3 regions of the Sporosarcina sp. So3-204 genome follow, and region 3 is predicted to be linked to each of the others. Evidence: a T-box and tRNA genes for the amino acid it is inferred to sense, from the RefSeq annotation. Region 3 holds a T-box; the other regions hold tRNA genes.
What was found. The T-box of region 3 lies ahead of serS (serine--tRNA ligase). A T-box ahead of a tRNA ligase gene usually reads a tRNA of that ligase, here a tRNA-Ser.

Region 1: it encodes a tRNA-Ser, which carries the amino acid that the T-box ahead of serS (serine--tRNA ligase) is inferred to sense. The anticodon was not compared.
Region 2: it encodes a tRNA-Ser, which carries the amino acid that the T-box ahead of serS (serine--tRNA ligase) is inferred to sense. The anticodon was not compared.

What each region holds. Positions count from the first base shown of each region.
Region 1 covers NZ_CM176485.1:3,049,631-3,059,405, forward strand. The annotation lists gene AC3RV6_RS15040 (ASCH domain-containing protein) at 95-559, shown strand; gene AC3RV6_RS15045 (Fic family protein) at 732-1,118, opposite strand; tRNA gene AC3RV6_RS15050 (tRNA-Leu) at 1,840-1,920, opposite strand; tRNA gene AC3RV6_RS15055 (tRNA-Cys) at 1,959-2,032, opposite strand; tRNA gene AC3RV6_RS15060 (tRNA-Gly) at 2,043-2,117, opposite strand; tRNA gene AC3RV6_RS15065 (tRNA-Gln) at 2,126-2,197, opposite strand; tRNA gene AC3RV6_RS15070 (tRNA-His) at 2,207-2,282, opposite strand; tRNA gene AC3RV6_RS15075 (tRNA-His) at 2,307-2,382, opposite strand; tRNA gene AC3RV6_RS15080 (tRNA-Trp) at 2,401-2,474, opposite strand; tRNA gene AC3RV6_RS15085 (tRNA-Tyr) at 2,567-2,651, opposite strand; tRNA gene AC3RV6_RS15090 (tRNA-Thr) at 2,775-2,850, opposite strand; tRNA gene AC3RV6_RS15095 (tRNA-Phe) at 2,873-2,948, opposite strand; tRNA gene AC3RV6_RS15100 (tRNA-Asp) at 2,970-3,045, opposite strand; tRNA gene AC3RV6_RS15105 (tRNA-Met) at 3,050-3,124, opposite strand; tRNA gene AC3RV6_RS15110 (tRNA-Val) at 3,153-3,228, opposite strand; tRNA gene AC3RV6_RS15115 (tRNA-Glu) at 3,410-3,481, opposite strand; tRNA gene AC3RV6_RS15120 (tRNA-Ser) at 3,509-3,600, opposite strand; tRNA gene AC3RV6_RS15125 (tRNA-Asn) at 3,605-3,679, opposite strand; rRNA gene rrf (5S ribosomal RNA) at 3,726-3,841, opposite strand; rRNA gene AC3RV6_RS15135 (23S ribosomal RNA) at 3,992-6,947, opposite strand; tRNA gene AC3RV6_RS15140 (tRNA-Ala) at 7,179-7,254, opposite strand; tRNA gene AC3RV6_RS15145 (tRNA-Ile) at 7,265-7,341, opposite strand; rRNA gene AC3RV6_RS15150 (16S ribosomal RNA) at 7,504-9,059, opposite strand; gene AC3RV6_RS15155 (nucleotidyltransferase-like protein) at 9,561-9,775, opposite strand, start outside.
Region 2 covers NZ_CM176485.1:2,794,288-2,804,062, reverse strand. The annotation lists gene AC3RV6_RS13810 (DMT family transporter) at 1-115, shown strand, start outside; rRNA gene AC3RV6_RS13805 (16S ribosomal RNA) at 590-2,147, shown strand; rRNA gene AC3RV6_RS13800 (23S ribosomal RNA) at 2,645-5,600, shown strand; rRNA gene rrf (5S ribosomal RNA) at 5,753-5,868, shown strand; tRNA gene AC3RV6_RS13790 (tRNA-Val) at 5,939-6,014, shown strand; tRNA gene AC3RV6_RS13785 (tRNA-Thr) at 6,070-6,145, shown strand; tRNA gene AC3RV6_RS13780 (tRNA-Lys) at 6,151-6,223, shown strand; tRNA gene AC3RV6_RS13775 (tRNA-Leu) at 6,260-6,341, shown strand; tRNA gene AC3RV6_RS13770 (tRNA-Gly) at 6,351-6,425, shown strand; tRNA gene AC3RV6_RS13765 (tRNA-Leu) at 6,437-6,525, shown strand; tRNA gene AC3RV6_RS13760 (tRNA-Arg) at 6,546-6,622, shown strand; tRNA gene AC3RV6_RS13755 (tRNA-Pro) at 6,644-6,717, shown strand; tRNA gene AC3RV6_RS13750 (tRNA-Ala) at 6,729-6,804, shown strand; tRNA gene AC3RV6_RS13745 (tRNA-Met) at 6,837-6,910, shown strand; tRNA gene AC3RV6_RS13740 (tRNA-Ile) at 6,918-6,994, shown strand; tRNA gene AC3RV6_RS13735 (tRNA-Ser) at 7,016-7,108, shown strand; tRNA gene AC3RV6_RS13730 (tRNA-Met) at 7,162-7,236, shown strand; tRNA gene AC3RV6_RS13725 (tRNA-Met) at 7,306-7,380, shown strand; tRNA gene AC3RV6_RS13720 (tRNA-Asp) at 7,385-7,460, shown strand; tRNA gene AC3RV6_RS13715 (tRNA-Phe) at 7,484-7,556, shown strand; tRNA gene AC3RV6_RS13710 (tRNA-Gly) at 7,567-7,640, shown strand; tRNA gene AC3RV6_RS13705 (tRNA-Ile) at 7,648-7,724, shown strand; tRNA gene AC3RV6_RS13700 (tRNA-Asn) at 7,726-7,800, shown strand; tRNA gene AC3RV6_RS13695 (tRNA-Ser) at 7,808-7,898, shown strand; tRNA gene AC3RV6_RS13690 (tRNA-Glu) at 7,907-7,978, shown strand; one part of gene AC3RV6_RS13685 (IS3 family transposase) at 8,478-8,946, shown strand; one part of gene AC3RV6_RS13685 (IS3 family transposase) at 8,946-9,775, shown strand, end outside.
Region 3 covers NZ_CM176485.1:20,527-30,301, reverse strand. The annotation lists gene AC3RV6_RS00110 (YjiH family protein) at 1-1,336, shown strand, start outside; gene AC3RV6_RS00105 (acetylglutamate kinase) at 2,130-2,738, opposite strand; gene AC3RV6_RS00100 (deoxynucleoside kinase) at 2,798-3,451, opposite strand; gene AC3RV6_RS00095 (deoxynucleoside kinase) at 3,448-4,083, opposite strand; gene tadA (tRNA adenosine(34) deaminase TadA) at 4,447-4,950, shown strand; gene serS (serine--tRNA ligase) at 5,145-6,428, opposite strand; T-box leader at 6,480-6,697, opposite strand; gene AC3RV6_RS00080 (amidase) at 6,878-8,326, opposite strand; gene pdxS (pyridoxal 5'-phosphate synthase lyase subunit PdxS) at 8,490-9,335, opposite strand; gene pdxR (MocR-like pyridoxine biosynthesis transcription factor PdxR) at 9,440-9,775, shown strand, end outside.

The DNA of each region.
Region 1 (9,775 bases), 760 kb from region 3:
TTATGCTAGATAAGGGTGCTGATTATTTAATAAGGATCGTACTAAAATCGGGCCATTTAGTTCGATAAAGATAAAACTAACGGGGGTAATAATTATGAATCAAGCTACACAAGCATACTGGGATGAATATTGGGGGAATCAAGAAAAACCACAATCTGTTAGTTCATGGCAATTCGGGGTTTCACCTGATTACCTTGCAGGTTTAGTAGTTGACGGCATTAAAACTGCAACATGTTCAGGTCACATTTTCTATGAACTTGAGAATGAACCACTTCCAGCAACGGAAGCTTACAATATTATTTTAAACAGTGACGATAAACCCGTAGCAATCACTAAGACTGTAGAAGTTACGATAACTCCAATGAATAAGGTCAGTGAGGTATTTGCTATTGCGGAAGGCGAAGGAGATAGGACTTACCGATATTGGTGGGAAGCACATGAGGAATTCTTTAGAAAAGAACTAAATTCGATTGAACTTGAATTTTCGGAGGATATGCTTCTTGTTTGTGAACGCTTTGAAGTGATTCATGTAAAAGATGAACAGCCGGTTATGCCTTAAGCATTCGGGGGCGATTGTGAAGTAAGCTAAGCTTCATTCTTAAAAAAGCATCAATGAAATCATAATTGATTTCATTGATGCTTTTTCTTTATATTTTTGAGACGTTTCGCAGCATTTTTATAAACTTCAACGTTCCTACATTTTCCAAATGATAATTCAAGTTTCCAATTAACTAATCCATTAATTGTGGTACTTGTTCAGGTGATTCCCTTGAGAATTCTACCCCTTTTATATAATTATCCTCAGTTTTAAATTGCCCTTTATCATGTTGCAACCAATCCGTTAACTTTTCATATATCTCTTTTATGATAGAGACTGATAAAGGTTTATTATTTTCTATCGAATGCACAAGATACTCAAATGCTTGTTGGTGAGAATATACTTCGTAAAATTCTCTTCTAGTTATGTTTGCGTTATTTGGAAGCGTGTCATTTAGTATGATTGTCACTGTTTCTGGTAACGTAATTGTATTACCCTCAATTGCACTTGAATGATGTGCTAAACGAACCAAAAAATCCTCTAAATATTCATATGTCATCTTTTCTATTAAGTGGCTCATGTACACCACCACCCTTATTTCTGTATTTTAATTATACCATTATTAAAATTCTGAAGGTATTAGTGTACAACTACTTTAAATGAAAGGAGTTCAACACATTTCGTGAGATGCTCATGCAACACTATATTAAGCTCCGAATAGGAATTTTTTTTGTTCTTCAAATAACACTGATTTATTCATCATCATTAATCAACTTTTTTAAAAATGAAAAAGAAGAGCGGTAAGTATTACTACTCACACTCTTCTTCCTAAATACTCTGATTAGGTTTTCATGTTGCTTGCCAACGACTAGCAATCGAAGTCCAGATAGATTATCAAGTTTTCACAGTGCCTAATCAACACCATTGTTCTACTACCAGGATATCATAAGTAATACCCAATGTGCACGGCTTACGTCACACACATGCAAGTGTGCTTCTATATTGTGGTGAATCCAATCAAAAGGTTTCTATGAACTATGTGCGAATGACTTGGACATAAGGATGTAGAGACAACTTGGAAGACCTATTCGCAAACCTTAGATGAGATGAGAGAAAAAGATAAAGAAGAAACAATTTCGATCTTTGAGAACATGTTTATGTAATCCTTGTGCAGAATTTGTGCATAAAGTCTTCAAAACCTATCGTATTCAGCCAAAATAAAAAGCATCTACAAACGCTGTGTTATCAACGTTTGTAGATGCTATAGGCCTTTCTCAACTTGACTAGAAAAGACCAGGCTATACCCGAGGCCGGACTTGAACCGGCACGCCTCGCGGCATCGCATTTTGAGTGCGACGTGTCTGCCATTCCACCACTCGGGCTTAACAATATATATTTAGTTTTATAAATAAGTTCAATATGGAGGCGGCAACCGGAATCGAACCGGTGGTAAAGGTGTTGCAGACCCATGCCTTACCGCTTGGCTATGCCGCCATAATTTAAATGGAGCGGAAGACGGGATTCGAACCCGCGACCCCGACCTTGGCAAGGTCGTATTCTACCACTGAACTACTTCCGCGAACTTTACTGGGGTAGCTGGATTCGAACCAACGAGTAACGGAGTCAAAGTCCGTTGCCTTACCGCTTGGCTATACCCCAAAAATCTAATGGGGCGGATGAGGGGAATTGAACCCCCGAATGTCGGAATCACAATCCGATGCGTTAACCACTTCGCCACAACCGCCATAATATAAGTATTTAATTTAAATGGGGCGGATGAGGGGAATTGAACCCCCGAGTGTCGGAATCACAATCCGATGCGTTAACCACTTCGCCACAACCGCCATAATAAAACATAAAAATGGCAGGGGTAGTAGGATTCGAACCCACATCGAAGGTGTTGGAGACCTTTATTCTACCATTGAACTATACCCCTGTAATATAAATATTATATTAAAGCATTAATAATAATATACATAAAATTAATTCTTAAAAGCTCTCACTTTATCCAACAGTTTTTTGAAAAGTTGGTGGTGGGGGGCAGATTCGAACTGCCGAACCCGTAGGGAGCGGATTTACAGTCCGCCGCGTTTAGCCACTTCGCTACCCCACCATATTATAATTGCAATAAGCTTCATAATACTGCGTCAGCTTTATTATTCTACTCGTGCTTCTCTCAATTTTATAAAGAGCTGCGATAAGCTTCACATTACTGCGTAGCTTATACTATAAGAAATGGTGCCGGAGAAAGGACTTGAACCCTCAACCTACTGATTACAAGTCAGTTGCTCTACCAGTTGAGCTACTCCGGCTACTTATTTTATTGTATTTAAATGGTGGCTCAGGACGGATTCGAACCGCCGACACAAGGATTTTCAGTCCTTTGCTCTACCGACTGAGCTACTGAGCCACATATTATTATTTAAAAAAATGGCGGTCCCGACGGGAATCGAACCCGCGATCTCCTGCGTGACAGGCAGGCATGTTAACCGCTACACTACGGGACCTATTTGGTTGCGGGGACAGGATTTGAACCTGTGACCTTCGGATTATGAGCCCGACGAGCTACCACTGCTCCACCCCGCGATAATAATAAAACTAATACTAATTAAAATGGTGGAGGATGACGGGCTCGAACCGCCGACCCCCTGCTTGTAAGGCAGGTGCTCTCCCAGCTGAGCTAATCCTCCTGGGTGTTATTTGAAATCCATTTCAAAAGATACCTTTTGAATGTTTTTCTTTGTGAAGTTTTCCGGCAAGTACATTTTCGATTATTGCCTCGAAAACTGCCTCAACTAACAAAACTTAGTTTTGATTAGTGCTTCAAGGTAGGCTATTTTCAACGCAGATTACGCGTTGATAAAGCCTTAATGACCCCTACGGGATTCGAACCCGTGATACCGCCGTGAAAGGGCGGTGTCTTAACCGCTTGACCAAGGGGCCTTAATTAATAATAAACTGATACGACTTTGGCGGAGAGCAAGGGATTTGAACCCTTGAGACAGCGTAAACCGCCTACACGATTTCCAATCGTGCTCCTTCGGCCACTCGGACAGCTCTCCAATATGGCTCCGCAGGTAGGATTCGAACCTACGACCGATCGGTTAACAGCCGATAGCTCTACCACTGAGCTACTGCGGAATAGTATATAACAAACTGTATAATTAAATTAAATTTGTTTAAAACAGACCAGCAACGTCCTACTCTTGCAGGGGGAAACCCCCAACTACCATCGGCGCTGAAGAGCTTAACTACCGTGTTCGAGATGGGAACGGGTGTGACCTCTTCGCTATCGCCACTGAACTGTTTTACACACAACATGATTAATTATAACAAACTTACAATAAATGTCAAGCGAAATTAAAATATAAATATTTTTTATTCACTCAAAACTGAATAAAACAGATAATCTTCACAAATCAGGGGAATCAGCCCACTTACTTCTTACGTTATTTGGTTAAGTCCTCGATCAATTAGTATCCGTCAGCTACATACGTCGCCGTACTTACACCCCGGACCTATCAACCTCATCATCTCTGAGGGATCTTACTTACTTGCGTAATGGGAAATCTCATCTCGAGGGGGGCTTCATGCTTAGATGCTTTCAGCATTTATCCCGTCCACACGTAGCTACCCAGCTATGCCTTTGGCAAGACAACTGGTACACCAGCGGTGTGTCCATCCCGGTCCTCTCGTACTAAGGACAGCTCCTCTCAAATTTCCTGCGCCCGCGACGGATAGGGACCGAACTGTCTCACGACGTTCTGAACCCAGCTCGCGTACCGCTTTAATGGGCGAACAGCCCAACCCTTGGGACCGACTACAGCCCCAGGATGCGATGAGCCGACATCGAGGTGCCAAACCTCCCCGTCGATGTGGACTCTTGGGGGAGATAAGCCTGTTATCCCCGGGGTAGCTTTTATCCGTTGAGCGATGGCCCTTCCATGCGGAACCACCGGATCACTAAGCCCGTCTTTCGACCCTGCTCGACTTGTAGGTCTCGCAGTTAAGCTCCCTTATGCCTTTGCACTCTGCGAATGATGTCCAACCATTCTGAGGGAACCTTTGGGCGCCTCCGTTACTCTTTAGGAGGCGACCGCCCCAGTCAAACTGTCCACCTGACACTGTCTCCTGCCCCGATAAGGGGCATGGGTTAGAAGTCCAATACAATCAGGGTAGTATCCCACCAACGCCTCCTCCGAAGCTAGCGCTCCGGATTCTAAGGCTCCTACCTATCCTGTACAGATTGCATCAGAATTCAATATCAGGTTACAGTAAAGCTCCACGGGGTCTTTCCGTCCTGTCGCGGGTAACCTGCATCTTCACAGGTACTATAATTTCACCGAGTCTCTCGTTGAGACAGTGCCCAGATCGTTACGCCTTTCGTGCGGGTCGGAACTTACCCGACAAGGAATTTCGCTACCTTAGGACCGTTATAGTTACGGCCGCCGTTTACTGGGGCTTCGGTTCAAAGCTTCGCTTGCGCTAACCTCTTCCCTTAACCTTCCAGCACCGGGCAGGCGTCAGCCCCTATACATCACCTTGCGGTTTTGCAGAGACCTGTGTTTTTGCTAAACAGTCGCCTGGGCCTATTCACTGCGGCTCTCTCGGGCTTTAACACCCTACCAGAGCACCCCTTCTCCCGAAGTTACGGGGTCATTTTGCCGAGTTCCTTAACGAGAGTTCTCTCGATCACCTTAGGATTCTCTCCTCGCCTACCTGTGTCGGTTTGCGGTACGGGCACCTCCCGCCTCGTTAGAGGCTTTTCTTGGCAGTGTGAAATCAGGGACTCCAGGGAATAATTCCCCTCGCCATCACAGCTCAATGTTATAGAAATGGGATTTGCCTCATTTCACACCTCACTGCTTAGACGCGCATAACCAACAGCGCGCTCACCCTATCCTACTGCGTCCCCCCATTACTCAAACGGCGGGGAGGTGGTACAGGAATATCAACCTGTTATCCATCGTCTACGCCTTTCGGCCTCAACTTAGGTCCCGACTAACCCTGAGCGGACGAGCCTTCCTCAGGAAACCTTGGGCATTCGGTGGAAGGGATTCTCACCCTTCTTTCGCTACTCATACCGGCATTCTCACTTCTAGGCGCTCCACTAGTCCTTACGGTCTAACTTCGACGCCCCTAGAACGCTCTCCTACCACTCACATCTAAGATGTAAGTCCACAGTTTCGGTGCTCTGTTTAGCCCCGGTACATTTTCGGCGCAGCGCCACTCGACCAGTGAGCTATTACGCACTCTTTAAATGATGGCTGCTTCTAAGCCAACATCCTGGTTGTCTGGGCAACGCCACATCCTTTTCCACTTAACAGAGACTTTGGGACCTTAACTGGTGGTCTGGGTTGTTTCCCTCTCGACTATGAATCTTATCACCCACAGTCTGACTCCCAAACATAAATCATCGGCATTCGGAGTTTGTCTGAATTCGGTAACCCGGGATGGGCCCCTAGTCCAAACAGTGCTCTACCTCCGAGATTCTAAAGTTTGAGGCTAGCCCTAAAGCTATTTCGGAGAGAACCAGCTATCTCCAGGTTCGATTGGAATTTCACCGCTACCCACACCTCATCCCCGCATTTTTCAACATACGTGGGTTCGGGCCTCCAGTAAGTATTACCTTACCTTCACCCTGGACATGGGTAGATCACCTGGTTTCGGGTCTACGACCTCATACTAATTCGCCCTATTAAGACTCGCTTTCGCTGCGGCTCCGCATTCTCTGCTTAACCTTGCATGAAATCAGTAACTCGCCGGTTCATTCTACAAAAGGCACGCCATCACCCGTGACTCTCCCGAAGGAAAGTCAACAAGGGCTCTGACTACTTGTAGGCACACGGTTTCAGGATCTATTTCACTCCCCTTCCGGGGTGCTTTTCACCTTTCCCTCACGGTACTGGTTCACTATCGGTCACTAGGAAGTATTTAGCCTTGGGAGATGGTCCTCCCGGATTCCGACGGAATTTCACGTGTTCCGCCGTACTCAGGATACATGCTGGAGAGAATGAACTTTCGACTACGGGGCTATTACCCGCTACGGCGGACCTTTCCAGGTCGCTTCGCCTAATCCATTCCTTTGTAACTCCGTATAGCATGTCCTACAACCCCAGAAAGCAAGCTTCCTGGTTTGGGCTGTTCCCTTTTCGCTCGCCGCTACTCAGGGAATCGATTTTTCTTTCTCTTCCTCCGGGTACTTAGATGTTTCAGTTCTCCGGGTTTGTCTCGATTACGCTATGTATTCACGTAAACGTACTACTCCATTACGAGCAGTGGGTTTCCCCATTCGGAAATCTTCGGATCAAAGCTCACTTACAGCTCCCCGAAGCATATCGGTGTTAGTGCCGTCCTTCATAGACTCCTAGTGCCAAGGCATCCACCGTGCGCCCTTTCTAACTTAACCAAAAAATAGGTCTTAACGTCGCATTGCGTCGCTAATTCTTATCTTTTAAATAAACGTGATTTTACAGCGATGTAAAAATCAACGTTTCGTAAAAAGGTCGTTCTTTAAAATTAACAAAAACATGTTTATCATAGATAAACGAAGATTTGTTTATCTTGGTTGATTCTTGATTTGTTTCAATTATTGTTTTATCCAGTTTTCAAAGAACAAAAAAATCCAATAAAATTAATTTGGTGGAGCCTAGCGGGATCGAACCGCTGACCTCCTGCGTGCAAGGCAGGCGCTCTCCCAGCTGAGCTAAGGCCCCTAAACTTTAATGGTGGGCCTAAATGGACTCGAACCATCGACCTCACGCTTATCAGGCGTGCGCTCTAACCAGCTGAGCTATAGGCCCCCTTTCGGGAACTTTAAGAGAAAAATTCAATTAAATCATTTATATAAAAGTATATTATATAAATTTATTGAACCTTCAAAACTGAACGCAAAACGTCGATTTTCCGTATGCCTAGCTTTCATACACCAAAGGTGTAATCCGACTATGGACATATATCCTTAGAAAGGAGGTGATCCAGCCGCACCTTCCGATACGGCTACCTTGTTACGACTTCACCCCAATCATCTGTCCCACCTTCGGCGGCTGGCTCCCCTAAGGGTTACCTCACCGACTTCGGGTGTTACAAACTCTCGTGGTGTGACGGGCGGTGTGTACAAGACCCGGGAACGTATTCACCGTGGCATGCTGATCCACGATTACTAGCGATTCCGGCTTCATGCAGGCGAGTTGCAGCCTGCAATCCGAACTGTGAACGGTTTTATGGGATTAGCTCCCCCTCGCGGGTTGGCGACCCTCTGTACCGTCCATTGTAGCACGTGTGTAGCCCAGGTCATAAGGGGCATGATGATTTGACGTCATCCCCACCTTCCTCCGGTTTATCACCGGCAGTCACCTTAGAGTGCCCAACTTAATGATGGCAACTAAGATCAAGGGTTGCGCTCGTTGCGGGACTTAACCCAACATCTCACGACACGAGCTGACGACAACCATGCACCACCTGTCACCACTGTCCCCGAAGGGAAAAGTATATCTCTATACCGGGCAGTGGGATGTCAAGACCTGGTAAGGTTCTTCGCGTAGCTTCGAATTAAACCACATGCTCCACCGCTTGTGCGGGTCCCCGTCAATTCCTTTGAGTTTCAGCCTTGCGGCCGTACTCCCCAGGCGGAGTGCTTAATGCGTTAGCTGCAGCACTAAGGGGCGGAAACCCCCTAACACTTAGCACTCATCGTTTACGGCGTGGACTACCAGGGTATCTAATCCTGTTTGCTCCCCACGCTTTCGCGCCTCAGCGTCAGTTACAGACCAGAAAGCCGCCTTCGCCACTGGTGTTCCTCCACATCTCTACGCATTTCACCGCTACACGTGGAATTCCGCTTTCCTCTTCTGTACTCAAGCCTATCAGTTTCCAATGACCTTCCCCGGTTGAGCCGGGGGCTTTCACATCAGACTTAACAGGCCGCCTGCGCGCGCTTTACGCCCAATAATTCCGGACAACGCTTGCCACCTACGTATTACCGCGGCTGCTGGCACGTAGTTAGCCGTGGCTTTCTAATAAGGTACCGTCAAGGTACGGGCAGTTACTCCCGTACGTGTTCTTCCCTTACAACAGAGCTTTACGATCCGAAAACCTTCTTCGCTCACGCGGCATTGCTCCATCAGACTTTCGTCCATTGTGGAAGATTCCCTACTGCTGCCTCCCGTAGGAGTCTGGGCCGTGTCTCAGTCCCAGTGTGGCCGATCACCCTCTCAGGTCGGCTACGCATCGTTGCCTTGGTAGGCCATTACCCCACCAACTAGCTAATGCGCCGCGGGCCCATCCTGCAGTGACAGCCGAAACCGTCTTTCAGAGTTCGTCCATGCGGACAAACTGATTATTCGGTATTAGCCCCGGTTTCCCGGAGTTATCCCCATCTGCAGGGCAGGTTGCCCACGTGTTACTCACCCATCCGCCGCTAACAAAATTTGAAGCAAGCTCCAAATTTTGTTCGCTCGACTTGCATGTATTAGGCATGCCGCCAGCGTTCGTCCTGAGCCAGGATCAAACTCTCCATAATACTGGCTAGCCGATACGCAGCACATTGCGTTGTCAACTTCTCTCACTCCGTCAGTCACGTACTAATGTACGCTCCTTCCTTTGCTCAATCGTTTCCTAGCACTGCACTACGTCTCGACCGCCAGAACAAGAAGAAAATGAAAGCTCATTTCTTTTTGCTGGCATTAATAGTTGTAGCGTTAACTACTTCTATTGAATGACAATTTTGTTTCATATAGAAACGTTTATACTCAAGTGCGCCGAAGCGTCCTGAGTTATTAATCATATCGTGTAAACACGAATGACTTATATCGACGTTTTGCTGTTCAGTTTTCAAGGTTCATTGTGCGTCCTACAAAAGCAACTTCTCAACAATAACAATTCTTCAACGAAGTGTCAAGTCTTTTTTTTTTCTTTTTCAATGTCGTTACTGCTTCAAGCGACAAGTAATAGATTACCATGGTTCTGCTATATCTGTCAACACTAATTTAGGAACGATTTTAAATCGTTCCTAACAATACTGTTACTGCGCCTTTTTATCGGTATTCACACTATAAGTTCTATGTGATATATGATGGTTTTTTGATTCATTCTGTACAATTTTGATAAAACCTTTTTCAACTAAAAATTCAATGAACACCTCTAAATCAATAGAATACATGCGTAAAACATTATTTTCATGAAGCTCTTGAATTTCCCATTGATCTTTCGTCGACATAACTTCTAGAATATGTTCAG
Region 2 (9,775 bases), 1.0 Mb from region 3:
TGAGGAACTAACAGCAACACAATTTATTGGTGGATTGATTGTTATTTTGGGTATTTTCCTGTTCGTAATTGACTACGAAAAAATAAAAGATAAATTAATTTCAAAAAAGACTTGATTTATTAGTAGGGGATGGGTTATATTAATACCTGTCCTCCAAGAGAGGCAAACAACAACTAAAACGAAAATAAAAAACTTTTCAAAAGTTGTTGACATTACAATTAACATCTGATATATTTAAGAAGTTGTCATTACGAAGACGACAAACACATGAACCTTGAAAACTGAACAGCAAAACGTCGATATAAGTCATTCGTGTTTACACGATATGATTAACAACTCAGGACGCTTCGGCGCACTTGAGTATAAACGTTTCTATATGAAACAAAATTGTCATTCAATAGACGTAGTTAACGCTACAACTATTAATGCCAGCAAAAAGAAATGAGCTTTCATTTTCTTCTTGTTCTGGCGGTCGAGACGTAGTGCGGTGCTAGGAAACGATTGAGCGAAGGAAGGAGCGTACATTAGTACGTGACTGACGGAGTGAGAGAAGTTGACAACGCAATGTGCTGCGTATCGGCTAGCCAGTATTATGGAGAGTTTGATCCTGGCTCAGGACGAACGCTGGCGGCATGCCTAATACATGCAAGTCGAGCGAACAAAACTTTGGAGCTTGCTTCAAAGTTTTGTTAGCGGCGGATGGGTGAGTAACACGTGGGCAACCTGCCCTGCAGATGGGGATAACTCCGGGAAACCGGGGCTAATACCGAATAATCAGTTCGTCCGCATGGACGAACTCTGAAAGACGGTTTCGGCTGTCACTGCAGGATGGGCCCGCGGCGCATTAGCTAGTTGGTGGGGTAATGGCCTACCAAGGCAACGATGCGTAGCCGACCTGAGAGGGTGATCGGCCACACTGGGACTGAGACACGGCCCAGACTCCTACGGGAGGCAGCAGTAGGGAATCTTCCACAATGGACGAAAGTCTGATGGAGCAATGCCGCGTGAGCGAAGAAGGTTTTCGGATCGTAAAGCTCTGTTGTAAGGGAAGAACACGTACGGGAGTAACTGCCCGTACCTTGACGGTACCTTATTAGAAAGCCACGGCTAACTACGTGCCAGCAGCCGCGGTAATACGTAGGTGGCAAGCGTTGTCCGGAATTATTGGGCGTAAAGCGCGCGCAGGCGGCCTGTTAAGTCTGATGTGAAAGCCCCCGGCTCAACCGGGGAAGGTCATTGGAAACTGATAGGCTTGAGTACAGAAGAGGAAAGCGGAATTCCACGTGTAGCGGTGAAATGCGTAGAGATGTGGAGGAACACCAGTGGCGAAGGCGGCTTTCTGGTCTGTAACTGACGCTGAGGCGCGAAAGCGTGGGGAGCAAACAGGATTAGATACCCTGGTAGTCCACGCCGTAAACGATGAGTGCTAAGTGTTAGGGGGTTTCCGCCCCTTAGTGCTGCAGCTAACGCATTAAGCACTCCGCCTGGGGAGTACGGCCGCAAGGCTGAAACTCAAAGGAATTGACGGGGACCCGCACAAGCGGTGGAGCATGTGGTTTAATTCGAAGCTACGCGAAGAACCTTACCAGGTCTTGACATCCCACTGCCCGGTATAGAGATATACTTTTCCCTTCGGGGACAGTGGTGACAGGTGGTGCATGGTTGTCGTCAGCTCGTGTCGTGAGATGTTGGGTTAAGTCCCGCAACGAGCGCAACCCTTGATCTTAGTTGCCATCATTAAGTTGGGCACTCTAAGGTGACTGCCGGTGATAAACCGGAGGAAGGTGGGGATGACGTCAAATCATCATGCCCCTTATGACCTGGGCTACACACGTGCTACAATGGACGGTACAGAGGGTCGCCAACCCGCGAGGGGGAGCTAATCCCATAAAACCGTTCACAGTTCGGATTGCAGGCTGCAACTCGCCTGCATGAAGCCGGAATCGCTAGTAATCGTGGATCAGCATGCCACGGTGAATACGTTCCCGGGTCTTGTACACACCGCCCGTCACACCACGAGAGTTTGTAACACCCGAAGTCGGTGAGGTAACCCTTAGGGGAGCCAGCCGCCGAAGGTGGGACAGATGATTGGGGTGAAGTCGTAACAAGGTAGCCGTATCGGAAGGTGCGGCTGGATCACCTCCTTTCTAAGGATATATGTCCATAGTCGGATTACACCTTTGGTGTATGAAAGCTAGGCATACGGAAAATCGACGTTTTGCGTTCAGTTTTGAAGGTTTATTAAAGATTAATTAAGCGTTTTTTGCTTAACTAATCGTCCATAAATACTAATCAAAACAGCGTTTTGATATTGAGGCAATTTTCGAGGGTTTAATCGAAAATGTACTGCCGGAATACGCTTAGCGTATACGATATCTTAACAAATAAGCTACACTTGTTTTGCACTTTATGGTTACTAATAATAATTCAAAACTTGTTCTTTGAAAACTGGATAAAACAATAATTGAAACAAATCAAGAATCAACCAAGATAAACAGAACTTCGTTTATCTATGATAAACATGTTTTTGTTTATTTTAAAGAACGACCTTTTTACGAAACGTTGGCTTTTACATCGCTGTAAAATCACGTTTATTTAAAAGATAAGAATTAGCGACGCAATGCGACGTTAAGACTTGTTTTTTGGTTAAGTTAGAAAGGGCGCACGGTGGATGCCTTGGCACTAGGAGTCTATGAAGGACGGCACTAACACCGATATGCTTCGGGGAGCTGTAAGTGAGCTTTGATCCGAAGATTTCCGAATGGGGAAACCCACTGCTCGTAATGGAGTAGTACGTTTACGTGAATACATAGCGTAATCGAGACAAACCCGGAGAACTGAAACATCTAAGTACCCGGAGGAAGAGAAAGAAAAATCGATTCCCTGAGTAGCGGCGAGCGAAAAGGGAACAGCCCAAACCAGGAAGCTTGCTTCCTGGGGTTGTAGGACATGCTATACGGAGTTACAAAGGAATGGATTAGGCGAAGCGACCTGGAAAGGTCCGCCGTAGCGGGTAATAGCCCCGTAGTCGAAAGTTCATTCTCTCCAGCATGTATCCTGAGTACGGCGGAACACGTGAAATTCCGTCGGAATCCGGGAGGACCATCTCCCAAGGCTAAATACTTCCTAGTGACCGATAGTGAACCAGTACCGTGAGGGAAAGGTGAAAAGCACCCCGGAAGGGGAGTGAAATAGATCCTGAAACCGTGTGCCTACAAGTAGTCAGAGCCCTTGTTGACTTTCCTTCGGGAGAGTCACGGGTGATGGCGTGCCTTTTGTAGAATGAACCGGCGAGTTACTGATTTCATGCAAGGTTAAGCAGAGAATGCGGAGCCGCAGCGAAAGCGAGTCTTAATAGGGCGAATTAGTATGAGGTCGTAGACCCGAAACCAGGTGATCTACCCATGTCCAGGGTGAAGGTAAGGTAATACTTACTGGAGGCCCGAACCCACGTATGTTGAAAAATGCGGGGATGAGGTGTGGGTAGCGGTGAAATTCCAATCGAACCTGGAGATAGCTGGTTCTCTCCGAAATAGCTTTAGGGCTAGCCTCAAACTTTAGAATCTCGGAGGTAGAGCACTGTTTGGACTAGGGGCCCATCCCGGGTTACCGAATTCAGACAAACTCCGAATGCCGATGATTTATGTTTGGGAGTCAGACTGTGGGTGATAAGATTCATAGTCGAGAGGGAAACAACCCAGACCACCAGTTAAGGTCCCAAAGTCTCTGTTAAGTGGAAAAGGATGTGGCGTTGCCCAGACAACCAGGATGTTGGCTTAGAAGCAGCCATCATTTAAAGAGTGCGTAATAGCTCACTGGTCGAGTGGCGCTGCGCCGAAAATGTACCGGGGCTAAACAGAGCACCGAAACTGTGGACTTACATCTTAGATGTGAGTGGTAGGAGAGCGTTCTAGGGGCGTCGAAGTTAGACCGTAAGGACTAGTGGAGCGCCTAGAAGTGAGAATGCCGGTATGAGTAGCGAAAGAAGGGTGAGAATCCCTTCCACCGAATGCCCAAGGTTTCCTGAGGAAGGCTCGTCCGCTCAGGGTTAGTCGGGACCTAAGTTGAGGCCGAAAGGCGTAGACGATGGATAACAGGTTGATATTCCTGTACCACCTCCCCGCCGTTTGAGTAATGGGGGGACGCAGTAGGATAGGGTGAGCGCGCTGTTGGTTATGCGCGTCTAAGCAGTGAGGTGTGAAATGAGGCAAATCCCATTTCTATAACATTGAGCTGTGATGGCGAGGGGAATTATTCCCTGGAGTCCCTGATTTCACACTGCCAAGAAAAGCCTCTAACGAGGCGGGAGGTGCCCGTACCGCAAACCGACACAGGTAGGCGAGGAGAGAATCCTAAGGTGATCGAGAGAACTCTCGTTAAGGAACTCGGCAAAATGACCCCGTAACTTCGGGAGAAGGGGTGCTCTGGTAGGGTGTTAAAGCCCGAGAGAGCCGCAGTGAATAGGCCCAGGCGACTGTTTAGCAAAAACACAGGTCTCTGCAAAACCGCAAGGTGATGTATAGGGGCTGACGCCTGCCCGGTGCTGGAAGGTTAAGGGAAGAGGTTAGCGCAAGCGAAGCTTTGAACCGAAGCCCCAGTAAACGGCGGCCGTAACTATAACGGTCCTAAGGTAGCGAAATTCCTTGTCGGGTAAGTTCCGACCCGCACGAAAGGCGTAACGATCTGGGCACTGTCTCAACGAGAGACTCGGTGAAATTATAGTACCTGTGAAGATGCAGGTTACCCGCGACAGGACGGAAAGACCCCGTGGAGCTTTACTGTAACCTGATATTGAATTCTGATGCAATCTGTACAGGATAGGTAGGAGCCTTAGAATCCGGAGCGCTAGCTTCGGAGGAGGCGTTGGTGGGATACTACCCTGATTGTATTGGACTTCTAACCCATGCCCCTTATCGGGGCAGGAGACAGTGTCAGGTGGACAGTTTGACTGGGGCGGTCGCCTCCTAAAGAGTAACGGAGGCGCCCAAAGGTTCCCTCAGAATGGTTGGACATCATTCGCAGAGTGCAAAGGCATAAGGGAGCTTAACTGCGAGACCTACAAGTCGAGCAGGGTCGAAAGACGGGCTTAGTGATCCGGTGGTTCCGCATGGAAGGGCCATCGCTCAACGGATAAAAGCTACCCCGGGGATAACAGGCTTATCTCCCCCAAGAGTCCACATCGACGGGGAGGTTTGGCACCTCGATGTCGGCTCATCGCATCCTGGGGCTGTAGTCGGTCCCAAGGGTTGGGCTGTTCGCCCATTAAAGCGGTACGCGAGCTGGGTTCAGAACGTCGTGAGACAGTTCGGTCCCTATCCGTCGCGGGCGCAGGAAATTTGAGAGGAGCTGTCCTTAGTACGAGAGGACCGGGATGGACACACCGCTGGTGTACCAGTTGTCTTGCCAAAGGCATAGCTGGGTAGCTACGTGTGGACGGGATAAATGCTGAAAGCATCTAAGCATGAAGCCCCCCTCGAGATGAGATTTCCCATTACGCAAGTAAGTAAGATCCCTCAGAGATGATGAGGTTGATAGGTCCGGGGTGTAAGTACGGCGACGTATGTAGCTGACGGATACTAATTGATCGAGGACTTAACCAAATAACGTAAGAAGCAAGTGGGCTGATTCCCCTGATTTGTAATAATTATCTGTTTTATTCAGTTTTGAAAGAATAATTTTTTTCTTTCAGTTAGTACTTGCAATTTATGCTAAGTGTGGTATGATGAATAAGGTCTTAAAAAGACAATATAAGTATGGTGGCGATAGCGAAGAGGTCACACCCGTTCTCATCTCGAACACGGTAGTTAAGCTCTTCAGCGCCGATGGTAGTTGGGGGTTTCCCCCTGCAAGAGTAGGACGTTGCCATGCTTGTAATATTCATTACATAGTAATAACTCTTAAAATGATACAGATGTTTATAATTTCTAAATTATACCCAGGAGGATTAGCTCAGCTGGGAGAGCACCTGCCTTACAAGCAGGGGGTCGGCGGTTCGAGCCCGTCATCCTCCACCAATTTTTTTAAAACATAGAATTCCGTTTTAAATAAACTTCATTGTATTTTCACTTAGCCGGAGTAGCTCAACTGGTAGAGCAACTGACTTGTAATCAGTAGGTTGAGGGTTCAAGTCCTTTCTCCGGCACCACTTTTGTGCCATTAGCTCAGTTGGTAGAGCATCTGACTTTTAATCAGAGGGTCGTAGGTTCGAATCCTACATGGCACACTATTTTATGACTTGAAAGAGTCGTAAATGCATCTTGCGGGTGTGGTGGAACTGGCAGACACGCTAGACTTAGGATCTAGTGCCTTCGGGCGTGGGGGTTCGACTCCCTTCACCCGCACTTTTATATGCGGAAGTAGTTCAGTGGTAGAATACGACCTTGCCAAGGTCGGGGTCGCGGGTTCGAATCCCGTCTTCCGCTCCATATAATTATTTGCCGGGGTGGCGGAACTGGCAGACGCACAGGACTTAAAATCCTGCGGTGGGTAACTACCGTACCGGTTCGATTCCGGTTCTCGGCACCAAATTTATACCGTGTAATAATGCGCCCGTAGCTCAATTGGATAGAGCGTCTGACTACGGATCAGAAGGTTGTGGATTCGACTTCTGCCGGGCGCACCATAATTTTATTTGTCTTATAATCGGGAAGTAGCTCAGCTTGGTAGAGCACTTGGTTTGGGACCAAGGGGTCGCAGGTTCGAATCCTGTCTTCCCGATCTTTAACAAAGGGGCCTTAGCTCAGCTGGGAGAGCGCCTGCCTTGCACGCAGGAGGTCAGCGGTTCGATCCCGCTAGGCTCCACCAATTTAAATTTGTTTTAAATTAATTTTTATAATGGCGGTGTAGCTCAGCTGGCTAGAGCGTCCGGTTCATACCCGTAAGGTCGGGGGTTCGACTCCCTCCACCGCCATCTTTAAGGACCTTTAGCTCAGTTGGTTAGAGCAGACGGCTCATAACCGTCCGGTCGCAGGTTCGAGTCCTGCAAGGTCCACCAGTATTATTTATAGATGCATATGGAGGAATACCCAAGCCTGGCTGAAGGGATCGGTCTTGAAAACCGACAGGGGTGTTAAAACCCGCGGGGGTTCGAATCCCTCTTCCTCCTCCATTTTTAAAATGCACTTACTGGTTAAAAGAAAAATTATATTTATATGATATTATCGCGGGGTGGAGCAGTGGTAGCTCGTCGGGCTCATAATCCGAAGGTCACAGGTTCAAATCCTGTCCCCGCAACCAATTTAAAAATGTATTATGTATTTCTAGTACTCAATCTACATATATTTAAATTGTACTCTATAAAATTATCGCGGGGTGGAGCAGTGGTAGCTCGTCGGGCTCATAACCCGAAGGTCACAGGTTCAAATCCTGTCCCCGCAACCAAAATGGTCCCGTGGTGTAGCGGTTAACATGCCTGCCTGTCACGCAGGAGATCGCGGGTTCGATTCCCGTCGGGACCGCCATATTATTTTTATTACATAAACTTGGCTCAGTAGCTCAGTCGGTAGAGCAAAGGACTGAAAATCCTTGTGTCGGCGGTTCGAATCCGTCCTGAGCCATAGTATTTATGCGGGTGTAGTTTAATGGCAAAACTCCAGCCTTCCAAGCTGATAATGAGGGTTCGATTCCCTTCACCCGCTCCAAAATTTAGGGCCTATAGCTCAGCTGGTTAGAGCGCACGCCTGATAAGCGTGAGGTCGATGGTTCGAGTCCATTTAGGCCCACCATTCCGCAGTAGCTCAGTGGTAGAGCTATCGGCTGTTAACCGATCGGTCGTAGGTTCGAATCCTACCTGCGGAGCCATTTATATGGGGAAGTACTCAAGCGGCTCAAGAGGTGCCCCTGCTAAGGGTATAGATCGCGTAAGCGGTGCGAGGGTTCGAATCCCTCCTTCTCCGCCATATAAATTGGCCCCTTGGTCAAGCGGTTAAGACACCGCCCTTTCACGGCGGTATCACGGGTTCGAATCCCGTAGGGGTCATTAGAGACTTTTCAACAAGAACTTGTGTTGAAAAGTCTACCTTGAATTACTTATCAAAACGAAGTTTTGAAACTAAGGCAATTTTCGAGGTACTAATCGAAAATGCTCTGCCGGAATTCAGACTTTGAAAGTAATATAGGTAACGGATTAATACAAGAACTAGAACAAAAATGAAAACTGTTTTATTTACTGAATTATACTCAGTAAATAAAACAGTTTTTTCTATTTTAAAATTTATGCAAAATTTCTTGGTTCTTTGTCAAATGAAGTTGGTGAAGAATAATAGCCAACCATAACTTAGTTATTGTAGGGCTATCCAAGAAGTCAGTAAAGCTGATTTTTTAGGATAGTCCTTTTTCATATAGTCTTCCATGTATCCCGTTGTTTTCCGTTCCAGATGGACGCTTTCCGCGGGCACGGCTTCAGCCTCCTCGTCGCGAAAAGCTGAGCTGCACCCCTAATATTGGACACGTCATCTAATATTAGGAGGTCTAAAAAAGTGTCCAAGTATACTAAAGAATTTAAACTTCTAGTCGCCAAACGTTACGAACATGAAGATATTAGTTACCGAGATCTTGCAGGACAGGTTGGCGTCGACAACTCTGTAATTCGTTACTGGGTGCTTCTGTTTCGACATCATGGTGATAATGCGTTTGACTTTCCCTATACAAACTATCCAAAAGCCTTTAAACTTAGAGTAATTCAATTTATCAATGACACGGATTACTCTGTTCGAGAGGCATCGGCTATTTTCCATATCCCGGATCCTAGTATGGTCCGCAGGTGGAAGAAAAAGTGGGAGACAGCTGGAGAAGGTGCCTTTAAAACGAAAGAAAAGGGGCCTTCTACAATGAAATCTCGCAATCAAAAGAAAACCACTTCCAAAGATCTTGGCGACCAGTCAAAGGACGCCATGAAAAAAGAACTTGAATATCTTCGTATGGAAAATGCCTATCTAAAAAAGCTGGAAGCCTTAGTTCAGGAAGAAAAATCACTAAAAAGATTAAAGCGAAAGTAATATTTGAACTAAGGCATGAATTCCCAGTAAACAAGATGGTCAAGATAGCCGGTATGGTAAGAAGCACCTACTACTACATCATTAATAGTTTCAAGCAGCCAGATCCCGATCGCAAGTGGAAGAGAAGGATCAACTTCATCTACCAGCGACACAAAGGGCGCCTTGGGTATCGCCGGATCACCGACGTCCTGATCGAAAAAGGACACACGATAAACAAAAAGAAAGTACTTCGGATTATGCGAGAACTGGGGCTTCAATGTATTGTCCGAATGAAGAAGTACAAATCCTATAAAGGTGCATTTGGGAAAGCAGCTCCAAATGTCTTGAACCGTAATTTCAAAGCAGGAAAACCCAACGAAAAATGGGTGACAGACGTTACGGAATTTAAATTATTTGGACAAAAATTATATCTCTCACCTGTTTTAGACCTGTTCAATGGTGAAATCATTACCTATACGCTTCAATCGAGGCCTACGTTTGATTTGGTGGAAACAATGTTGAAGCAGTCACTTGAATACGTAAAAGAAGACGATAAGCTCTTGATCCATTCCGATCAAGGCTGGCATTATCGAATGCCGCAGTATTGTCAGCTACTAAAGGAAAACAACATCACACAGAGCATGTCTCGAAAAGGCAACTGTTACGACAACGCCGTCATCGAGAACTTTTTTGGAATTCTTAAATATGAATTCCTGTTCCTGCAGGAATTTGATAATCTTGAACACTTTAAACACGAACTAGAGGAGTATATCCACTACTATAATCATTTGAGAATCAAG
Region 3 (9,775 bases):
ATTTATATTTACGTCAATTGCTATTCTCGTGTTTTTCATACCAATAACAATAAATGGTGAATCAGATATCTTATTCAGTACAATATATAACTTCTTTCTCGACTTAGTAGGGATTGTTGGACTATGGTTTGTGGCTGCTCTAGCAGTGGCTAATTCAATTGTAGGTATTTATGGTAAGTTTATGGCTAAGAATGGAACTTTTTTTTCCAATTACTACGGTCACGACTCCATTTTCCATCCCTTTTTCTATCTATTAGGAGCATTTTATACAGTCGTTTACACATTAGATGTCACCTTCACTCAATATACAGGACCTGAATGGATAGTCGGTGGCGGCACAGGTGGAACTGTCATCCCAAGTATTGTATTAGGGGTATTATGGATTATTATAGTTGGTGCATTTTTTATGCCTTTTCTATTGAATTACGGGGGTATTGATTTTGTAGGCTCTATTCTTGAACCATTAATGAGGCCACTCTTTAAAGTTCCAGGAAAAAGTGCGATTGATGCACTTGCGTCATTTGTCAGTTCTTCATCAATTGCAGTAATTATTACAAGTAAATTATATAAAATGAATGTCTATACAAAAAGAGAAGCTGCTTTTATCGCAACTTCATTCAGTGCAGTCAGCGTTGGATTCGCTTTATTAGTAATCAATACTGCTGGTTTAGGTGAGCACTTTTTAAAAGTTTATTTTTCATCTTTAATTATCACATTTATTGTATCTATTTTTATGGTCAGAATACCGCCCCTTTCTAGAAAAGAGGATATGTACTTTAGTGGCAAGATTCAAACGAATGCAGAACGAACTAGTGAAGCAAAGTTTGAAAGTGGCATGTTTAAACGAGGTTTGGAGCGTGCTGCAAAAAGGGCTTATACAGCGGAAAGTATTTATAAAGAAGTAAAATTAAGTCTCATAGATGGATTCAGAGTCATTCCAAAAGTTTTATCATTAATAGCAGCTGCAGGAATTTCAGGTTTAGTAATTGCAGAGTATACACCAATCTTCAAATGGATTGGACAAGCCTTTGTTCCGTTATTAATGGTACTCGGGGTTCCTAACGCTCAGGAAATTGCACCTTCCATTCCAGTAGGGTTTGCAGAAATGTTCTTACCCGTATTATTAATCGCAGATCAAATAGACGTTCTTGATATTGGGGCACGGTATTTTGTTACTGCATTATCAATGGTGCAAGTAATATTCTTGTCAGAAACTGTTGTCGTTATGATGGCAACTCGATTACCCGTTAAGTTTTGGGAGTTAGTCGTGTGTTTCATTCAACGAACATTAATTGCAATCCCCATTGTTGCATTAAGTATGCATATTCTTTTTTAAGTTTATCAATAATAAAATCAAAACAGTCGACCTTTTTTATAATTAATCAGTTCAGTTCAGTGGTACAAAATACAAAATTAATATTAAAATTGATATATGTATCAAACAACTTAAAGCAATTATTCAAAGGTTACATTTTCGTGTTAAAGCATTGCTAATTAAGTAGTTAATTTGAAGGGAAATAGAAATAGAAATAAAAGATAAAACTTATTCAAAACAAAAACACTGAAAATAATTCAGCGTTTTTGTTTTTTATTAACCTCTTACAACTCCAACCTTAACAATCAAGCACCCCTTTGTTTAATAATCGTTTATCTCGAATTGTTATACACTAAAGACAAACCACAAAAGAAGAAGAAATATGCTAGTAAGTGCAGTATTATTAAATATTTTTTTATAACCTTTTTTCAAATAAATTAAAACAAAAACAAGAAAAGAAGTTGTATAAATAACATTGGGATACTGATTGCAAGAAAAAGCATAAATTCCTTAACTTCTGTTAACATTTATCCTTTACTCTCGTCAATTCTACTCAGCAAAACAATAATTTCGGTGATTTTGGTAGAAAGCAATATAAAAACACCCCAAGAGTTAGATTTTCAGCTCTAACTTTCGGGGCGCAGTACCTAAATGAGATGCAAATTACTCACTATAAATGGGTTTAAAAACCTGCTAAAGGTTGTGTGATTTTGAGTTTTGTATCGCTCAACTAAACGAATTATTTTTGACTTAATTGTATTTGGTAGTGGATTATTACAAAACGACAACCAATAGTAAAAAGAACTTATCATATTTATTTTATATCAAATTGCTGTCGAATTGTACTTGATAGCATATCCGCCATTTCCAATCCTTGTTCTATCATTTTATCAAATACTGTCACGCCAGCTTTAAAGTCATGATCCATGATGTAAATAATTTCTGACTTTATAAGCCTCAAATGCGCATAAAACATCTCTCTAATTTCGTCTCTGTCGATAAATGGATTAATTCTACTTATAAACAGCGAAATTTCATCACCATTTCGATACCAATGCTTTTCAATTTCAACGGACTCTTTATGATTACCCGCAATCATCGCTTTAACCAAATCCCCTGCAAGCTCTATATGTTCTTTCATCAACTGACTGTACGTGTGCGCCACAAGCTCACCGTAAAAAGGTAAGAGTGAATCACCGATATCCGTCCCAGTTTTCACAAGACGCTCAACAACAACATCTGTATCTGGTAGATGAAAGATGAGACTATTAATAGTCGTTCGCGTCCACGCAATATGCTGTTGCCAGAGATTCCGCATTTGATTCATTAACACAAGCTCCTGCTTACTAATACTATTCGAAGGTTGTTGATAATAATGTAGCTGTAGTGGATCATAAAAAAGATCCTCACCAAATAGATTCAATTGTTTTCCACTCCTAATATCCGGAAGTGCATACAATCTATCCTATTCATGGTGTTGGTTTATCGTGTTATAAAGTAATCACCTATTTGTTTAATAATTACTTCAACTTCATGAGGGTTTTCCAGTAAATCATAATCAGTAATCGTTAACCTAAGTACTGGACAAACATTAAATGAAGCAATCCACTCCTCATAACGACGATACAACTCTTCCCAATAAGTAACTGGTGTCTGCTGTTCCATCTCGCGTCCTCTCTCTTCAACGCGAGATACAATTGCATCGAGTGGACCATCTAAGTAAACGAGCACATCTGGCTTCGGAAAGAAGGGCGTCATAACCATCGCTTCAAACAAATTCGTATATGTATCATAATCGATTGCCGCCATTGTGCCCTCGTCTTTGTGCATTTTAGCAAATATCCCTGTATCCTCATAAATTGAACGATCTTGTACAAATCCACCGCCTGATTCAAAGATGCGCTTTTGCTCTTTAAAACGCTCTGCTAAAAAGTAAATCTGTAAATGGAAACTCCACTTTTTAAAATCTTCATAAAAAAGGTCGAGATAAGGATTTTCATCCACTTTTTCAAGAGATGTTTTAAATTGCAAAGCATTTGCAAGCGCATTAGTCATAGTTGATTTTCCAACCCCTACTGTTCCCGCTACAGTAATGACAGCATTACTAGGAATCCCATACTTCTCACGTAAATTCATTTAACAACCTCCTTTTTAATCGTTTGCACCAATTCATCTAAAATAATCTGTAAGTCATTTTTATTTCGAATAAAATCAAAGTTATCCCCGTTTATACGCAATACTGGAATTTCGGGGTGTTCCTGCTCAAATTGATTGATAAACTTTTCATAATCTGTTGCTAATTGAAGTAAATAGGCAGGATCCATCTCTTTTTCAAACTCACGCCCGCGCATAGCAATTCGTTTTAAAAGTGTTTCTTGGCTTGCATACAAATAGATGACGATATTCGGAAACGGCAAATCCTTCGTCAATATCTTATATATTTCTTCGTATTTTCTATATTCAGCATCCTCTAACGTTCGCTTTGCGAAAATGAGATTTTTAAATATATGATAATCTGCAACAACTGTTTTCTTACCATTTTGAAGTTCATACTTTAAGTCTGTTTGTTGCTTATATCGATTACAGAGGAAAAACATTTCCGTTTGAAAGCTCCAAGCTTCTATATCCTCGTAAAATTTTGATAAGAACGGATTTTCATCTACAATTTCTTTTACAAGGTAGTAATTCAGTGACTGCGCAATTTGTAAAGATAAAGAGGTCTTACCTACACCTATTGGGCCTTCTACTGCAATAAACGGATTATTCATGGGAAATCTCTCCTTCAGTTCATCTTCAGCTGCAATTCATTTTACCATAACAGTGCGATTATTCCACGTGGAACAATTATAGAAAAGCGGAAGGAGCCCGGTAGTTCCGACAAGCGCTGGAGAGTTTGTAGATAAAGGTGGTCTTTCCTTTATCAACAAAATCGAAGCGACTCGAGGAACTGGCTCCTGCAGACTAGACAGTACGAAAAGCGGAAGGAGCCCGGTAGTTCCGACAAGCGCTGGAGAGTTTGTAGATAAAGGTGATTTTCCCTTTATCAACAAAATTGAAGCGACTCGAGGAACTGGCTCCTGGAGACTAGACAGTACGAACCGTGCTACACTATTCAATAAGGAGCGATGAATATGGATTTATTAAAAATTGATGGAAAATTTATGCTATTGGCACTTGAAGAAGCAAAAAAAGCACAATTAATTGGTGAAGTACCTATCGGCGCAATCATCGTTCATAACGAAAAAGTCATTGCTCGAGCACATAATTTACGGGAAACAACACAACTTGCAACGACTCACGCAGAACTATCTGCAATCCAAGATGCTTGCCGTGCGGTCGGTAGTTGGCGTCTAGAAGAAACAACACTTTACGTTACACTCGAACCCTGTCCGATGTGTGCAGGCGCGATTTTACAATCACGTATTCCACGCGTTGTTTACGGAGCAAGAGATCCTAAAGGTGGTTGTGTTCATTCCTTTTATGAATTACTCAATGACTCTCGTTTCAATCATGAATGTGAAGTTACAGAAGGAGTACTTGCTGACGAATGCGGAGAAATCCTTACTTCATTTTTCAAAGGTATCCGCGCGCGGAAAAAGTTGTTGAAAAAAGCGGCTACTAGCGACGAGGAATAATATATCAGCACCAAACCGTAGGATATCGGACAGTTTGTGCATTATATCAGCGCAAACCATACATATATCAGCACCTTTTTAACTTATATCGACGTTCATCACACTTATATCGGCAAATCGGGACTTCCAACCCACCAAATAAAAAAAAAAACTCAGCATCCATCATACGGAAGCTGAGTTTTTTTGATTAGAATTTAATTATTTACTGTAATTCTTTCTTTTCCACCCATATACGGACGCAGTACTTCCGGTATGATGACTGAACCATCTTCTTGCTGGTAATTTTCTAGAATTGCTGCAACTGTACGACCGATTGCTAGTCCGCTACCGTTCAACGTATGAACAAATTCAGGTTTTGCACCGGCTTCTTTACGATAACGAATATGAGCACGTCTCGCTTGGAAGTCCTCAAAATTTGAACAAGAAGAAATTTCACGATACATGCTTTGTGTAGGAATCCACACTTCAATATCGTATTTCTTCGCTGCCGTAAATCCTAAGTCTGCCGTACACATGCTTAGTACACGATATGGCAAGTTCAACAGCTGCAATACTTTTTCAGCGTGACCTGTTAACTTTTCAAGCTCCGCGTAAGAATCTTCTGGCTTAACCATACGCACAAGCTCAACTTTATTAAACTGATGCTGGCGAATTAATCCGCGCGTATCACGTCCAGCAGAACCTGCTTCAGAACGGAAATTTGCACTATAAGCTGAGAATGCGATTGGCAACTGTGAAGCCTCTAAAATTTCATCACGGTGGAAGTTTGTCACAGGCACCTCTGACGTTGGAATTAAAAAGAAATCTTCTTCTTCTATATGAAACAAGTCTTCCTCAAACTTTGGAAGTTGGCCTGTCCCTTTCAAACTTTCACGGTTTACAATATAGGGAGGTAAAATTTCCTCATAACCGTGCTCGTCTGAATGCAAATCCATCATAAAGTTGATCAACGCGCGCTCTAAACGTGCACCAAGTCCACGGTAAAAGACGAAACGGCTTCCCGTTACTTTTGCTGCTCTTTCAAAATCTAGAATATTGAGATCAGTTCCTAAATCCCAATGCGGCTTAGCTTCGAAATCAAATGCTCTCTTTTCACCCCAAGATCGGACTTCAATATTGTCATCTTCACTATCACCAAATGGAACACTATCATGCGGAATATTAGGGACGCGCATCATAACGTAATTTAGACCTTCTTCAACTTCACGAAGCTCATCGTCCAATTGTTTAATCTCATCGCCTACTTCACGCATGCGTAAAATGAGGTTGTCCGCATTTTCTTTATTGCGTTTCAATTGTGCTACTTCTCCAGAAACTTTATTACGCTCTGCTTTTAAAACTTCTGTTTTTGCAAGAAGCTCTCTTCTTTTTTCATCAAGGCCACTGAATTTATCAAACTCCGATAAGTCTTCACCGCGTTTTGCAAGCTTTCCTTTAATTTCCTCAAAATTAGCACGAACATTTCTTATATCAAGCATCGATAATTCCTCCTTTAAATTCAGACAAAAAAAATAGCCTACACCCCCTAAAAAAGGGACGAGAGCTACCCGCGTTGCCACCCTGATTGACCGGAATAGAAATCCAGATCCTCTTCATTGAAATAACGGCTCAAATACCGGCACAGGTCTACTCTTTTTTCAACCCAGCTACTCAGGGACGGATTCACAAATGTATTTACTGACTTACACCAACCGCCAGTTCTCTTTGAAAATACATACTTGCTACTGCTTCCCATCTTCGTCTCGAATTTTAAATTATAATTACTTTCACTTTACTATAAAACAATTTTATTAGCAAGTAAGCGTTCGCAGCAGCAACTATAACCAATTAATCTAAATAACTTCCTAATTTGAAGTTATTGGATAAACTTAATCTATATATAAAGGGTTTTGTATATATAGATCCGTGTGAAGCCTTGAATGCCAAACTAAAAATCACAACGTAAATAACCTCTAAACGCTTCTTCAATTTTTTCTCCAAGTTGGAGTAGTGCATCTTCATTCCCGCTTTTACTAATTAATTGCACACCAATTGGCATTCCAGCATCATCCGTTCCCACAGGTATTGTCAATGCGGGCAACCCCCACACATTGGCATAAGCGATAAAAGGTAAATAAGTTTGGTATGTCTTCTTAATAGAGAATATCTCTTTATATACACGTCCATGTCGCTGTGCAGCCGTATGATAAACAGGCAATATAAATAGCTTATCTTCTAAATAGTCCCTTAAAACTTTATCACCACTTGTAACAAACTCTTCGATTTCTTTTACACGTTTTTTACTTGGTTTGAATAATGACGTACCAATTAGTGCCCATGACATATAAGGATGAAGTTCTGACTTACCAGAAAATTTCTGACCCAAGAAACTACGAATCGGTCGTACAGGTCTCTCCCCATAAGCAAGTTTTGCATGTTCCTTTGCACCATTAATCGACATAATTTCTTGCCAAATAGTTGCTGTTTCATTGAAAAAAGGTGGAATACTTTGTTTTGTAATAAAGTGTTCTCTGACAAAATTCTCAATAGATTCAAGCAATTTCTTTGTTTCATTAGAAAGTGGAAAATTTGTTTCCGAGAGCATATGAACCGTAAAATTCTCTAACTTCTTAGTAGCTACCGGATCTTTAGCAATGATATTGTAAATTAACTTCGCATCTTTAACCGACTTTGTAATTGGTCCTATGCCTAGCATTCGCTGCTGTAACCAATGGTCTTCTTCGGGAAAACTACCTTCTGATGAAACTTGAGCATTGCCAGATTTAAAGCCAATAACGCCATTAAAATGACTTGGTATGCGAATCGATCCGCCGATATCAGAACCTATGCCAGCTGCAGCACCGCCTACCGCAATACTTACAGCTTCCCCACCACTAGATCCACCTGCAGTTCTTGTTAAATTCCAAGGATTATTTGTCCGTCCATATAAGTTATTATCCGTCTCCTGACAAAAACAAAGTGCTGGCGTATTCGTTTTTCCAATAATAATAGCGCCCTCATCTTTTAACTTCTGAACAACGCTAGCATCTCCATCTTGTATATAATCTTTGCGATGAATTAATCCACCCGTAGTCTTCATTCCCGCTACATGAAATGACTCTTTCATACTGATGGGGACGCCCAATAATTTACCTTCAGCAAGATTATTTGCTATTAATCGATCAGCTTCAGTAGCTTCTTGTAATGCTTCCTGAAATCTGTTTTCCACTAAAAAATTTAAAGTTGGATTTACTTTATTAATATGTTCAATATAAATTTTGGTTGCTTGAAGTGAAGTAATTTCTTTATCTTTAATCATTTTAGCAAGCGTGGCTGCATCTGCATTGAGTACTTCATTTTTCCCTATTTCAGACCGACTCTCTTTTATAGACGTCATAAACATTGCACACCCCTCTGAATAGTTCGTCTTCTCTTCTTATTATTGTATATGCCGCCGACTAATACAAGTATGCTTAATGAATATAAGGCTTCAAATAATACATAAACTAAAAAAGCCTATAACCATGATTTTCATCACAATTATAGACGTTTACACTTCATTATTGACTTCGATCGGCCATACGTTCTCCAGCTAAAAGTGTGCTCATTTCAATTCCCTTCATTGGTGTACCCAAATCTTTTGATAACTTTACAAGTAAAGCGTAGTCTTGGTAATTTTGTGTTGCCTGTACAATCGCTCGTGCAAACCTTTCAGGATTATCTGATTTAAAAATACCAGAGCCTACAAATACACCATCTGCCCCAAGTTCCATCATCAATGCTGCATCAGTCGGTGTTGCTATACCACCTGCTGCATAATTCGTGACTGGTAGACGACCCGCCTCTTTAATTGCCAATAAAACTTGATACGGTGCACCTAAAATACGTGCTTCCGTCATAATTTCAGCTTCATCCATATGAATTAACTTGTTCACTTGTGCATGTACCTTACGAAGGTGGCGAACAGCCTCGACAATATTTCCTGTTCCTGGCTCACCTTTTGTACGAATCATTTGTGCACCTTCACCAATTCTTCTCGCTGCCTCACCAAGATCCCTCGCACCACACACGAACGGTACTTTGTAGGTATTTTTCAGTAAATGGAATTCATCATCTGCAGGTGATAGCACTTCGCTTTCATCAATAAAGTCAACACCCATTGCTTCTAGTAAACGTGCTTCTGATATATGTCCAATACGTGCTTTAGCCATCACTGGAATAGATACTGCACGTTGCACTTCTTCTACAATTCGTGGATCCGCCATCCGCGCAACCCCACCATCTGCCCTTATATCTGATGGAACACGCTCAAGCGCCATCACTGCAACTGCACCTGCCGCCTCCGCTATTTTCGCTTGCTCACCGTTAATAACGTCCATGATGACGCCGCCATATTTCATACTCATGTTAATATCCCCCTTCTATTCTTATTATTTAGTATAATAGAGATTGAACACATTGAAATAACCAGTTTCAATGAACATGAAGAGGTCAGATGGAGTTGAAGATAATGGAAATGCTTTTATTAGAACTCATTAAAGATAGCGAAACTCCTTTATATGAACAAATTTACGACCAAATTCGCTTGGATATTACAGATGGAAAATTGCCTGTCGATATGAAGCTCCCCTCAAAAAGAAAACTTGGTGAATTTCTCGATGTCAGTCAAACAACGATTGAACTTGCTTATGGCCAGCTTACTGCTGAAGGCTTTATTTCCTCAATCCCAAGAAAAGGTTTTTACGTACAAGCCATTGAAGAACTCGCCTATGTTCGACCTGCGGGAATCACAGAAACTCTCGAAGAATGTGCTGTCGAAAAGATTAACATTGACTTCTCACCAGGT